One region of the Streptomyces sp. NPDC054932 genome, then DNA from elsewhere that is predicted to be linked to it. Evidence: riboswitches for the same ligand, from Rfam matches in the RefSeq annotation. Region 1 holds a riboswitch; each other region holds the start of a gene.

The links. Region 1 has a riboswitch for cyclic di-AMP ahead of ACWGE1_RS14570 (M23 family metallopeptidase). Riboswitches for the same ligand answer to the same signal wherever they lie in the genome.
Region 2: linked by a shared signal. The riboswitch ahead of ACWGE1_RS27345 (transglycosylase family protein) and the one ahead of ACWGE1_RS14570 (M23 family metallopeptidase) in region 1 are both predicted to bind cyclic di-AMP.
Region 3: linked by a shared signal. The riboswitch ahead of ACWGE1_RS09875 (M23 family metallopeptidase) and the one ahead of ACWGE1_RS14570 (M23 family metallopeptidase) in region 1 are both predicted to bind cyclic di-AMP.

Annotation. Positions count from the first base shown of each region.
Region 1 is NZ_JBSGXU010000042.1:3,974-8,535, reverse strand. It holds gene ACWGE1_RS14575 (SGNH/GDSL hydrolase family protein) at 22-807, opposite strand; gene ACWGE1_RS14570 (M23 family metallopeptidase) at 971-1,957, opposite strand; cyclic di-AMP (ydaO/yuaA leader) riboswitch at 1,960-2,135, opposite strand; gene ACWGE1_RS14565 (tyrosine-protein phosphatase) at 2,451-3,242, shown strand; gene ACWGE1_RS14560 (aspartate aminotransferase family protein) at 3,281-4,562, opposite strand, start outside.
Region 2 is NZ_JBSGXU010000121.1:18,217-22,778, reverse strand. It holds gene ACWGE1_RS27355 (cytochrome P450 family protein) at 1-709, shown strand, start outside; gene ACWGE1_RS27350 (transglycosylase family protein) at 802-1,848, shown strand; cyclic di-AMP (ydaO/yuaA leader) riboswitch at 2,127-2,299, shown strand; gene ACWGE1_RS27345 (transglycosylase family protein) at 2,302-3,003, shown strand; gene eno (phosphopyruvate hydratase) at 3,289-4,562, shown strand, end outside.
Region 3 is NZ_JBSGXU010000024.1:43,973-48,534, reverse strand. It holds gene ACWGE1_RS09885 (M16 family metallopeptidase) at 1-717, shown strand, start outside; gene ACWGE1_RS09880 (M16 family metallopeptidase) at 738-2,105, shown strand; cyclic di-AMP (ydaO/yuaA leader) riboswitch at 2,323-2,481, shown strand; gene ACWGE1_RS09875 (M23 family metallopeptidase) at 2,495-3,295, shown strand; gene ACWGE1_RS09870 (GntR family transcriptional regulator) at 3,480-4,157, shown strand.

The DNA of each region.
Region 1 (4,562 bases):
CGCTTCCGGCTCCCGCGCCCGCTACAGCGGCAGCAGGTCCGGCCGCTTCGCCTCGACGTGGTCCCCGGAGGACTCCCCGCGCAGCCGTCGGCCGATCCACGGCGCGAGGTGCTCGCGCGCCCACTGGATGTTGTCCCGGGTCACGTCCACCGAGCCGCGCGGCCGCTGCGGGGGCCACGGCTGGTCGGGGTCGGCGGGTACGTCCAGCCCGAGCACCTGCGCGGCGCGCAGCGCGACCCGCGTGTGCCCCTCGGGAGAGAGGTGCAGCCGGTCCGTGTCCCACGCCCGCCGGTCCTGTACGGACTTCAGCGACCAGAGGTCGAGCACCGGGCAGTCGTAGCGGTCGGCGATGGCGCGGACGTGCGCGCTGTACGTCGCGACCTTGCCGCGGAGGTGCTTGAGCACCGGAACGCCGCGCGTGTCGAAGCCCGTGGTGATCATGACCTGGCCCACGGATCCGGTGAGGTCGGCCACGGCCGCCTCGAACCGCTCCGCCACGTCGTCCGGGTCGGTGCCGGGCCGGATGATGTCGTTGCCGCCCGCGCAGAAGGTCACCAGGTCCGGTGCGAGGGCCTTGGCTCTCGGAAGCTGGTCGGCCACGATCTGGTCCAGGAGCTTCCCCCGCACCGCCAGATTCGCATACCGGAAGTCATGCTCTTCGCGCTGATCGGCCAGGAGCACGGCGAGCCGGTCCGCCCAGCCGAGAAATGAATCCCCGGGTCCCGGGTCCCCCACGCCCTCGGTGAAGCTGTCCCCGATCGCCGCGTACGAGCCGATGGTCTTGAGTTTCGTCGTCGTCGCTGCCACGAGAACCCATCCTTCACCCCCGAAAGCAACCTACGCCAACGTAATGAGGGGTTGACGGACCGTGATCTGTACCACGCGAGGGATAAGGAATAAGTACACGTGAGGCCGGGACCCCCCTCGGGTCCCGGCCTCACGCGTGTCGGAGTTCCGACGGCGGGTGCCGTCAGAGGCTCGCGCCCTTCGAGCGGAGGTACGCGATCGGGTCCATGTCAGAGCCGTAGGACGGGCTCGTACGGATCTCGAAGTGGAGGTGCGGGCCGGTGGAGTTGCCGGTGGAACCGGAGAGGCCGATGGTCTGGCCGGCGGTGACGCTCTGGCCGGAGGAGACGGAGAGCTGGGACAGGTGGGCGTACTGGGAGTACTTGCCGTCCGCGTGCCGGATGACGACCTCGTTGCCGTACGAGCCGCTCCATCCGGCGGAGACCACGGTGCCCTCGCCGACCGCCTTGACGGTGGTGCCCATGCTCGCGATGAAGTCGACGCCGGTGTGGTAACCGGAGGACCACATGCTGCCCGCGACCTTGTACTGGGTGGAGATCCCGCCACCGACCGGGGCCACGAAGCCGCCGGCCGACTGCGGCGCGGCGGGAGCCTCGGCGGCCGCTTCCTGCTGCGCCGGGGCGGCCTGCGCGGCCTGCTTGCGGGCCTTGTTCGGGGAGGACTTCGCGACGGGCTTCGGCGCTGCCTCCGCGGCCGGCTTCGCGTCGGCCTCGGGGGCGGCCTCGGGGGCGACCTCGGGGGCGGGCTCGGCCGGAGCCGCCTCGCCCGGACCACCGAGGGTCAGCTTCAGGCCGGGGTGGATCAGCGACGGGTTGCTGCCGACGGCCTCGCGGTTGTCGGCGTACAGCTGCTCCCAGCCGCCGGACAGCCGGCGCTCGGCGGCGATCTTGGAGAGGTAGTCGCCCGGCACGACCGTGTAGACGGTCGGGACTGCCTGCACGGCGGCGACGGGCGCCGTCCGAAGCGCGGCCGGGGCCTGCGGGGCCACCGCGGGAGTCACGGCCGTCGCGGCGGCGGGGGCGCCGGCCGCGTGGGCGCCGGCGGCACCGATCAGCGGGAGCGCGAGGGCCGCGCCACCGGTTCCGGCGACGGCGAAACCGCGCGAAAGGGAAAGGGACTTGGGGCGGCGGTGCTTACCCTTTGCAGGCATGACGAATTCCTCTCCGGCGCCTGCGAGGTGAGCTGTCGGGTTCGGACTGGAGATGTCCGGCCGTACATGTACGGGACATGAACGGCTTCACCCCGAGCCGTCCCGGCGAAAAGATCTCCGGGACAGCGGCTTACCTGGTTCCCCCGCTCCTGCCGCACGAATAGGTCGGGTGCGGTTTCCGGGAGGCGGCAGGATTTGGCGGTCCACCCGGATCGATCGCGAAGGTAATCCCTTGCGGCTGCACGGAACAAGCCATGAATTCCCTGACGGAATCACAGACATGAGGGACCGACGAAATTCCGGTCACCCTCCGTCCATTCCCCACCGTCAACAGCCGCTCCGACTGGGCCATTCGCCTTTAGCGATCAGGCACTCACGGTCACCGTATGATCTGGCTCACGGGGACGTGCCCGATCTCGCCTCCGGATATGGCAAGTTGGCGCCAAGCAGTGCAATTCGGACAGAGGGCCCACGACGTGGCGGAGGAGTTGCTTTGACCCAGCAGATACAGGAGCCGGAGCTGACCGGAGTGCGCAATTTCCGCGATGTGGGCGGATTGCCGACTTCTGACGGCCGAACGGTCAGGACGGGACGACTGTTCCGAAGCGGACATCTCGCACATGCCACCGAAAGCGATGCAGAGTTCCTCGCCTCGCTCGGCCTCCACACCGTCTTCGACTTCCGCAACGGCGCCGACCACGCGCTGGAGGGGGCGGACGTCGAGCTGCCCGGCGTCCTGAACGTCAACATCCCGCTCTCGGACCCGGCCGACGGGCGGGAGTTCTGGCGGCTGGTCCGCGACGGCGACCTGGCCCAGCTGCGCTCACTCCTGGGCGACGGCAAGGCCGCGGCCCGGATGTCGAACTCGTACCGCGGGATCATCCGCGACCGCACCGCCGAGCACAGCCGGGTCGTGCACGCCCTCGCCGAGGACAGCGTCCCCGCCCTCATGCACTGCGCCGCCGGCAAGGACCGGGCCGGCCTGTCGATCGCCGTCACGCTGCTCGCGCTGGGCGTCGAGCGCGAGGCCATCGTGGCGGACTACCTCGAGTCGAACGCCCCGCACCGCCGCTACCGCGTCCGCCGCAGCGGCGAGTCGCCCGAGGCCCGCTCCCCCGAGGTGATGGAGCTGCTCCAGCCGCTCTTCGACGCCCGCGCCGAGTACCTGGTGGCCGCCTTCGACACCATCGACGAGATCTGGGGCGGGGTGGACGCCTACCTGGCGGAGGGCCTCGGGCTGAAGCCCGAGACCCTCGACCGGCTGCGCGACCGGCTCCTGGTCTGACGCGCCCGGGACCGGTTCCCCGCAGGGGCGGCAGGCCGTCAGCGCGCCGCGACGGCCTGCTTCACCAGCGTCCTTCCGAAGTCCCAGATCAGCCCGGACCCGCCGTGCGCCTCGTCCATGACCTGACGGAAGGCCCCGACGAACCGGTCCACGTCCCGCTCGTCCACGATCAGCGGCGGGATCAGCTTGATCACCTCCAGATGGTCCCCGGAGACCTGGGTGAGGATCCGGTGCTTCTGCAGCAGCGGCACCACGACCATCTGCGCGAACAGACCCTTGCGGGCCGCCTGCAGCATGGTCCACCGGCTGCGCAGGCCGAGTGAGGACGGCCGGCCGAATTCGATGCCGATCATGAGCCCGCGCCCGCGCACCTCGTGCAGCAGCTCGTACTCGTCCACGAGCGCGGCCAGGCGCCCGCGCAGCAGGTCACCCGTCGCCCGGGCGTGCGCCACGAGCTCCTCGTCCTCCATGACGGACAGCACCGCCAGGCCCGCCGCCATCGCCTGCGCGTTGGAACCGAAGCTCGCGGAGTGCACGAGCACCCGGTCCATGGACGAGTAGACCTTCTTGAAGATCCAGTCCTTGCCCAGGGTCGCGCCGACCGGCACGTAGCCGCCCGACAGCGCCTTCGCCACGCACACCAGGTCCGGCTCCACGCCCGGCTCGTGCTGGTACGCGTAGAAGTCCCCGGTCCGTCCGAGGCCGGTCTGCACCTCGTCCGCGATCAGCAGCGCCCCCCGCCGGTGCAGCGCCTCCTGCGCGGCGAGCAGAAATCCGGGCGGGGCGGCCAGGACCCCCTTGCCCTGGATCGGCTCGACGACGAAGGCGGCCACATCCCCGCGCTTCAGCTCCCGCTCCAGGGCCGCGAGGTCCCCCATCGCGATCCTCGTGTCGGGGAGCAGCGGTGCGAAGCCGTCCCGGAAGCCGCCCTCCCCGTTCACCGAGAGGGAGCCGGTGGTGAGCCCGTGGAAGGCATGGTCGCAGTAGAGGATCCTGGGCCGCCCCGTGGCGTACCGGGCGAACTTCAGAGCGGTCTCCACCGCCTCGGTGCCGCTGTTGCCGAAGAACACCCGGTCCAGGTGCGGGCTGTACGAGAGGAGTTTCTCGGCCAGCAGTCCCGGCAACGGCTGGCAGTCGAAGCGGGTGAGGTCGGCGAGCTGGGCGTCCAGGACGTCGTGCAGGGCCCGGCGGACGACCGGGTGGTGCCGGCCCAGGCCCATCACCCCGAACCCGGCCAGCATGTCGAGGTAGTCGTTGCCCTCGGCGTCCCAGAAGTGGGCGCCCTCGGCCCGCTCGTAGACCTTGTCGAAGCCGATGGTG
Region 2 (4,562 bases), on a different contig from region 1:
GCGCGGCGGGGTCGCCCGGTCGGTCAAGCAGATGCGGACCTACCTCGGTGAACTCATCCACCGCAAAAGGGATGATCTGGGCGACGACCTGATCTCCGACCTGATCCGGGCGAGCGACCACGGCGACCACCTGACGGAGGGCGAGGCCACCGCCATGGCCTTCATCCTGCTCTTCGCCGGCTTCGAGACCACCGTGAACCTCATCGGCAACGGGGTCCACTCCCTCTTCATGAACCCCGGCCAGCGCGAGCGCCTCCAGCTCTCCCTCGCCGCCGGGGAGAGCGGACTGCTGGCCACCGGGGTCGAGGAACTGCTGCGCTACGACGGCCCGGTGGAGCTGGCGACCTGGCGCTTCGCCACCGAGCCGCTGACCCTCGGCGGCATGCGGATCGGCACCGGCGATCCGGTCCTGGTCGTCCTCGCGGCCGCCGACCGGGACCCCGAGCGGTTCGCGGACCCGGACACCCTCGACCTCTCGCGGACCGACAACCAGCACCTCGGGTACGGCCACGGCATCCACTACTGCCTGGGTGCCCCGCTCGCCCGACTTGAAGGACAGACCGCGCTCGCGACCCTGCTGACCCGCCTGCCCGATCTGGAACTCGCCGTTCCACCCCAAGACCTGCGCTGGCGCGGGGGGTTGATCATGCGAGGGCTTCGTACTCTTCCCGTTCGCTTCACGGCTCAAAACCGTTTGCGCACTATCTGATTGAAAGTCAGCTACTGACGGAACTTGTGACAATCGTTCTAAGGCCGCTAGGTTCTGCCGTTACCCCGCTGTTATGCGAAAGGTGCACCTACATGCGTTCCGGGAACGGCCGACACAGACGCCCCCGCCAGGTCCCCGCGCTGGTCGTCACAGCCGGAGTCACTGGCTCTGCCCTGGCTCTGCCGCTGCTGGCGGCCACCAACGCCGCTGCCGCCGACACGTCGACCTGGGACAAGGTCGCCGAATGCGAGAGCGGCGGCTCCTGGAGTGCCAACTACGGCAGCGGTGCCTACGGCGGACTCCAGTTCACCCAGGAAGAGTGGCAGAGCAACGGCGGGCTCGACTTCGCCGAGCGCCCCGACCTGGCGAGCCGGTCGCAGCAGATCGCCGTGGGCGAGCGCGTGCTGGGCTCGACGGGGCCGCAGGCCTGGTCGATGTGCGCGGCCTCGGCCGGTCTGGACCGGCAGAGCCCCGCCGCGCAGGTGGACCCCGGTCTGCCCGGCGGCAAGGGCCCGCTCGCCCCCACGGCGTCCCGTCCGGACGACGCCGTTCCGTCCACCCGCGGCGGCAAGCCGTCCACGGACTACGGTGCGCCGACCCCGGTCCCGAGCCCGTCCGGCACCCCCTTCCTCATTCCCGACGCCCCGTCCGTCGGACTGCCCGTCATGCCCGCGCCGGACATCCCGACGACGCCTCCCGTCGAGCCGACCCTCCCGGGCGACCCGACCACCACGCCGGCCCCCGTCGACCCGACGGCGCCGACGCTGCCGGTGGACCCGACGCTGCCGGTGGACCCGACCGCGCCCACGACTCCGCCCACCACCCCGCCCGTCACGCCGGGGCTGCCTCCGGTCGACCCGGCGGCCCCCGGGGCCCCGCAGACCCCGGAGACCCTGGGTGCCACTCCCGTCGGGGGCAGCGGCAAGCACCGCGGTGCGCCGGCGGCCGAGCCGTCGACCCCGTCCGGTGCCGCGTCGAACCCCACGTACACGGTCCAGGAGGGCGACAGCCTGGCGACCATCGCGGTCGCCAAGGGCGTAAAGGGCGGCTGGAACGGTCTCTACGAGGCCAACGAGCAGGTCATCGGTCAGGACGCCGACCTGATCAAGCCCGGCCAGAATCTGGATCTAACTACGTAATAAGGACAGTTCAGTTATCCGGAAAGAGTTGAATGTCGGTTTTCTGTAAGTGAGACATGCGTCTCTTCCGGTCAACTGGCGTGTCTCGCCCGGGGGCTTCCGCAAACCCCGCCCTCACCTGCGCAAACGTCCTCGTGAGGAGCGCAAGTAGGCCCGTTTCTCCCCGATGTTCCTCGTTGAACATCGGGGAGAGACCTGTCTACCTTCTGAATCGCTCGCCACCGCGAGCTCCTTCGACCGCATCGCCGAATCCTGCCGGCGGACGGAGGGAACAGTCGTCGCGTCAAGCGCCGAAGGCAGGAGCGGGGGAACCAAGGTAGGTGCCGGGAGCGGCCGTTGAGAGACGGTCACGCCACCGGCTTGGGGTTAAGACGTGCGCTAGGTCGCACGGCCGGGCAACTCACTCGCCCGAACCCGACAGCTCACCTCGTAGGCGTCGGTGAGGAGAACTCCATGCTGCTTTCCGGCAAGGGCAAGCACCGCCGCGGTTCCAAGGCCGTCCGCATCGTCACGCTCGCCGGTGTCGCCGGTGTGGCCGTCGCAGCCCCGCTGATGGCCGCGGGCAGCGCCAGCGCCGCCACCGCCTCCGAGTGGGACAAGGTCGCGCAGTGCGAGTCCGGCGGCAACTGGGCCATCAACACGGGCAACGGCTACTACGGCGGCCTGCAGTTCTCGTCCTCCACCTGGGCCGGGTACGGCGGCAAGGTGTACGCCGCGCAGGCCAACCAGGCTTCGAAGGCCCAGCAGATAGCCGTCGCGGAGAAGGTCCTCAAGGGTCAGGGCAAGGGTGCCTGGCCGCACTGCGGCAAGGGCCTGTCGAACTCCTCGTACAACGGTGGCGGCTCCGGCACCCCGGCGCAGAACAAGCCGCAGCCGAAGCCGAAGACCGAGACCAAGAAGGTCGAGACCAAGGCCGCGCCGAAGAAGGAGACCAAGCGCGCCGAGGCTCCGACCACCCGCTCCGAGCGCGCCGCGGCTCCGGCCGCGCCGAAGACCGGCAACGGCTCGTACGAGGTCAAGCCGGGCGACACCCTGGGCACCATCGCCGAGGCCAACGGCGTCAAGGGCGGCTGGGAGAAGCTCTTCGAGCTGAACAAGGACATCGTCTCGGACGCCGACCTGATCTTCCCGGGTCAGAAGCTCAAGCTCAGCTGAACACTGCGGCAACGGCCGCAGAACGTGTACACGGCGTCAGCTGACCGTGTGCAGGATGTCCACCGCCCGGCGCGTGCTCCACGCGCCGGGCGGTGCTGCGCGCGGCCGCCGAACGCCGATGATCATGAGACGTATGTCCCGGAAGAGGGGTATTCGGCCTCTTTTTCGTCCCAGGGTCCGGGCGGTCGGGCGGCCGAGTGCCCGGAGCCGGTTAGGCTCTAGGCGGCAAGGCCATCCCACGGCCTGACACGCCACCGCACACTCAGCGTCACATCCCAGAAGGAGATGCTCGTGCCGTCCATCGACGTCGTCGTAGCCCGGGAAATCCTGGACTCCCGAGGCAACCCCACGGTCGAGGTCGAGGTGGGCCTCGACGATGGCAGCACCGGCCGTGCTGCAGTCCCGTCCGGCGCCTCCACCGGTGCATTCGAGGCCATCGAGCTGCGTGACGGTGACCCCAACCGTTACTTCGGCAAGGGTGTCGAGAAGGCCGTCCTCGCCGTCATCGAGCAGATCGGCCCGGAGCTCGTCGGCTACGACGCCACCGAGCAGCGCCTGATCGACCAGGCCATGTTCGACCTGGACGCCACCGACAACAAGGGCTCGCTCGGCGCCAACGCCATCCTCGGCGTGTCCCTGGCCGTCGCGCACGCCGCGTCCGAGGCCTCGGACCTTCCGCTCTTCCGCTACCTCGGCGGTCCGAACGCGCACCTGCTGCCCGTTCCGATGATGAACATCCTCAACGGTGGGTCGCACGCCGACTCCAACGTGGACATCCAGGAGTTCATGATCGCCCCCATCGGCGCGGAGTCCTTCTCCGAGGCGCTGCGCTGGGGTGCCGAGGTCTACCACACCCTCAAGAAGGTCCTGCACACCAAGGGCCTGTCCACCGGCCTGGGCGACGAGGGCGGCTTCGCCCCGAACCTGGAGTCCAACCGCGCCGCGCTCGACCTCATCGTCGAGGCCATCAAGCAGGCCGGCTACACCCCGGGCAAGGACATCGCGCTCGCGCTCGACGTCGCCGCGTCCGAGTTCTACAAGGACGGCAAGTACGAGTTCGAGGGCCAGTCCCGCTCGGCCGCCGAGATGACCGACTACTACGCCGAGCTCGTCGAGGCGTACCCGCTGGTCTCCATCGAGGACCCGCTGTTCGAGGACGACTGGGCCGGCTGGAAGGTCATCACCGACCGCCTCGGCGCCAAGGTCCAGATCGTCGGTGACGACCTGTTCGTCACCAACCCGGAGCGTCTGGCCCGCGGTATCGAGGAGGGCTCCGCGAACGCCCTGCTCGTGAAGGTGAACCAGATCGGTTCGCTGACCGAGACCCTGGACGCCGTCGAGATGGCCCAGCGCAACGGCTTCAAGTGCATGATGTCCCACCGCTCCGGTGAGACCGAGGACGTCACCATCGCCGACCTCGCCGTCGCCGTGAACTGCGGTCAGATCAAGACCGGCGCCCCGGCCCGCTCGGACCGCGTCGCCAAGTACAACCAGCTGCTGCGCATCGAGGAGATCCTCGACGACGCCGCCGTGTACGCGGGCCGCTCCGCCTTCCCGCG
Region 3 (4,562 bases), on a different contig from region 1:
GAGCAGACGCTCGCCTGGGTGGAGAAGTACTTCGGCACCATCCCCGCGCACGACGGCAAGCAGCCGCCCCGCGACGGCTCGCTGCCCGAGATCATCGGGGAGCAGCTGCGCGAGGAGATCGTCGAGGAGGTCCCGGCGCGTGCGCTGATGGCCGCCTACCGGCTGCCGCACGACGGCACCCGTGAGTGCGACGCCGCCGATGTAGCCCTGACCATCCTGGGCGGCGGGGAATCCTCCCTGCTGCACAACCGGCTGGTACGCCGCGACCAGACGGCCGTCGCGGCCGGCTTCGGCATGCTGCGCCTGGCCGGGGCGCCCTCCCTGGGCTGGCTGGACGTCAAGACCTCCAGCGGGGTCGAGATCCCCGCCATCGAGGCGGCCGTGGACGAGGAGCTCGCGCGGTTCGCCGCCGAGGGCCCGACGGCCGAGGAGATGGAGCGCGCACAGGCGCAGCTGGAGCGCGAGTGGCTGGACCGGCTGAGCACGGTGGCCGGACGTGCCGACGAACTGTGCCGCTTCGCGGTCCTGTTCGGCGACCCCCAGCTGGCGCTGACCGCCGTCCAGCGCGTCCTCGACGTCACCGCCGAGGAGGTGCAGGCCGTGGCCGCGGCCCGACTGCGCCCGGACAACCGCGCGGTGCTCGTGTACGAGCCGATCGCAGCCGACGAGTCCGACCAGCACGACGAGTCCGACGAGAACGAGGGGGCGGAGCAGTGAGCGACACCGCAGCCGTCACGATGACCTTCCACCCGCAGCCGCAGGCCGGCGAGCCGCAGCCGTGGGCCTTCCCGGCCCCCGACCGCGGGCAGCTGTCCAACGGGCTGACCCTGCTGCGCTGCCACCGGCCGGGCCAGCAGGTCGTGGCGGTCGAGGTCAACCTCGCCGCCCCGCTCGACGCCGAGCCCGCGGGCCTGGACGGCGTGGCGACCATCATGGCCCGGGCGCTCTCCGAGGGCACCGACAAGCACTCCGCCGAGGAGTTCGCGGCCGAGCTGGAGCGCTGCGGCGCCACCCTCGACGCGCACGCCGACCACCCGGGCATCCGGGTCTCGCTGGAGGTTCCGGCGTCCCGGCTGCCCAAGGCGCTGGGCCTGCTCGCCGAGGCGCTGCGCGCCCCCGCCTTCGCCGACGCCGAGGTCGACCGGCTGGTGCGCAACCGGCTCGACGAGATCCCGCACGAGCTGGCCAACCCGCAGCGCCGCGCCGCCAAGCAGCTCTCCAAGGAGCTCTTCCCGGCCGACCTGCGGATGTCCCGGCCGCGCCAGGGGACGGAGGAGACGGTCGCCCGGATCGACTCCGCCGCCGTGCGCGCCTTCTACGAGGCCCACGTACGCCCCGCCACCGCCACCGCGGTGGTCGTCGGTGACCTGACCGGCATCGACCTGGACGCCGTGCTGGCGGACACCCTGGGCGCGTGGACGGGCAACACCGCCGCGGCCCTTCCGGTGCCGCCGGTGACCGCGGACGACACCGGCCGCGTGGTCATCGTGGACCGGCCCGGCGCGGTCCAGACGCAGCTGCTGATCGGCCGGATCGGGGCGGACCGCCACGACCGGGTGTGGGCGGCCCAGGTGCTGGGCACCTACTGCCTGGGCGGCACCCTCACCTCGCGCCTGGACAAGGTGCTGCGCGAGGAGAAGGGGTACACCTACGGCGTGCGCGCCTTCGGGCAGGTGCTGCGCTCCACCGCGGACGGCAAGGGCGCCTCGATGCTCGCCATCAGCGGCTCGGTGGACACCCCCAACACGGGCCCGGCCCTGGAGGACCTCTGGAAGGTCCTGCACACCCTCGCGGCGGGCGGTCTGACCGACGCCGAACGCGACGTCGCCGTGCAGAACTTGGTGGGCGTGGCACCGCTGAAGTTCGAGACGGCGGCCTCGGTCGCGGGCACCCTCGCCGACCAGGTCGAGCAGGAGCTGCCGGACGACTACCAGGCGCAGTTGTACGCCCGGCTGGCCGAGACCGGCACGGTGGAGGCGACCACGGCGGTCGTGAAGGCCTTCCCGGCGGACCGGCTGGTCACCGTCCTGGTGGGCGACGCGACGCTCATCGAGGAGCCCGTGCGGGCGCTCGGGATCGGGGAGGTCACGGTCGTCTCCAACTGACGGCCGGGTGACGGCCGATCGATGGCCGGCTGAAGGTTTCAGCAAGGGGTTCTGGTGACTTGGTCACCGGAACCCCTTTTGTCCGTTTAGTGGTGAGGTTGCTTGTATGCGGTGTGGCGTACGCAACAAAAAGCCGCGTCTGTTTGGCGATTGACTGATGATCCGCCTAGCGTCGGCCGTGCTGCCCGTCAGTTGTGCCCGCCGCACCCGCGGCACCGGACAGCGATCGCCGAGTCCCCGTCAGGCGCGAGCCTGGGGAGCCGGGGACCCACATGAGTCCCTGGGGTGAATCGGACCCCCTCGCAAGAGGAGGCCCGTAGGAGACCTTCCTGCTCCGAACCCGTCAGCTAACCCGGTAGGCGAGAAGGAAGGAAAGGATCAAACCCTTCATGGCGTTTGGCAGTCGTCCCGCTGGTACCGGTAAGCACCGTGGCTCCAGCCGTCTGAGCAAGAAGACCGCCGGTTACGCCGGTATCGCCGCGATCGCCACCACGGGTGTGGTCGGCTCCCTCGCCGCCCCGGCCTTCGCCGCGGACAACCACAGCAGCTCCGCCCCGGAGAACGGGCTGGGTGCCGTGGTCGTCGCCGAGGACCTCGCAGGTGACATCAACGCCCAGGCCGAGTCCCAGCACCGCGCCGCCGAGCAGGACGCCGTCAAGGCGCAGGCCGAGGCCGACGCGAAGCAGCGGGCCGCGGAGGCCAAGCGCCTCGCCGAGGCCAAGGCCAAGGCCGAGCGCGAGGCCGCCGAGCGTGCGGCCCGCGAGGAGGAGCGCAAGCGCCTCAACACCTTCGTCGCCCCGCTCGACGACTCGTACGTCAGCACGCAGTACCACGCGGGCGGCGGCATGTGGTCCTCCGGCAGCCACACGGGCATCGACTTCCACGCCGCCTCCGGCACCTCGGTCCACGCGGTGGGCATCGGTACCGTCGTCGAGGCCGGCTGGGGTGGCGCGTACGGCAACAACGTCGTCATCAAGCACAACGACGGCACGTACACCCAGTACGGGCACATGACCTCGCTGAGCGTCTCAGTCGGCCAGCAGGTCAGCGCCGGCCAGCAGATCGGCCTGTCGGGCTCCACCGGCAACTCCAGCGGCCCGCACCTGCACTTCGAGGCCCGCACGGGCTCGCAGTACGGCTCGGACATCGACCCGATCGCGTACCTGCGCTCGCACGGTGTCAGCCTCTGACCCCGCACCGCACCGCTTCACCGAAGGCCCCGGCTCCCCGAGCCGGGGCCTTTGTGTTGCGCTCTTGTGCAAATGTTTCGGATTTCCGGCCGCTCTCGGAAATTATCGTGTGTTGCAATAGAGTCGCAGCACGCGCATGTGCGTGCAATGAGGCTGGCAGTCGGAAATAGGCGGAGGTTCGGTCTTGCGTATTCCTGCGCACGCGGTATGCACAGCAATCCGCGACGACATCGTCTCCGGGGTGTTCGAGCCGGGCGGCCGGCTGACCGAGGAGGTGCTGGCCCGCCGGTACGGGGTCTCGCGCGTCCCGGTCCGCGAGGCCCTGCGGACCCTGGAGTCCGAGGGATTCGTGACCACGCGGCGCCATGCGGGGGCCTGCGTGGCGGAGCCGACCGAGCAGGAGGCCGCGGACCTGCTGGAGATGCGGATGCTCCTGGAGCCCCTGGCGGCCGCCAGAGCCGCCCGGCGGCGCACCGACGCACACCTCAAGGTGCTGCGCGGACTGGTCAGGCTGGGTCAGGAACGGGCCAGGCGGGGCCAGGGGGAGGACCTGCGGTCCCTGGGCGGCTGGTTCCACGAGACGCTCGCACAGGCCTCCGGCAGCCCCGGGCTGATCGCGCTGCTCACCCAGATGCGGCACAAGATCACGTGGATGTACGCGGTGGAGGCGCCGGCCCGGCCCGTGGACTCCTGGGCGGAGCACGGCGCGATCGTGGACGCGGTGGCGCGCGGCGACGCCGAGCGGGCGCGGGCGCTGACCGCGGTGCACGCCGACCGGGTGGCGGGGGCGCACCGGCTGCGGCTCCGCCAGGCGGTGAGGACTTCGCAACCTGCCGTAAACATGTCGAGCGGCCGGCATTAACAGGAGCCGTATACAAAGGGTGGGATCGCGCGAATTCACTGTCCGGCGCCCGGTCCGCTCTGTGCGGGTCAATTCGCCGTGCGGAATTCCTGCGGAGCTCAATTCGGCGTGCGCCGGATTTCGGCGGGCCATTTTCTCTGCCGGGCGGGATTTCTCCCCGGGCCGTTGCGTGCTGCCGGGAGCCCGGGTGGGACGGGGTCTGCGCCGGGTCGCACCCGGCGCAGGCGGGCAACGCCGGAAGGCCTCGCAGAGCCCGGCTCCGGCCCCGGCCCCGGTCCCGGCCTCGCCCGCAGCGCTCGGCCGTGCCCGTTCGCTCGCCAGCTCTCCGGTGCCCGGTGTCAGGCCCGTGCGTCAACGGCCCGGCCCGGCGCGGCGGTCGTGGCGAGCCCGTGCGCATGCGGCGCC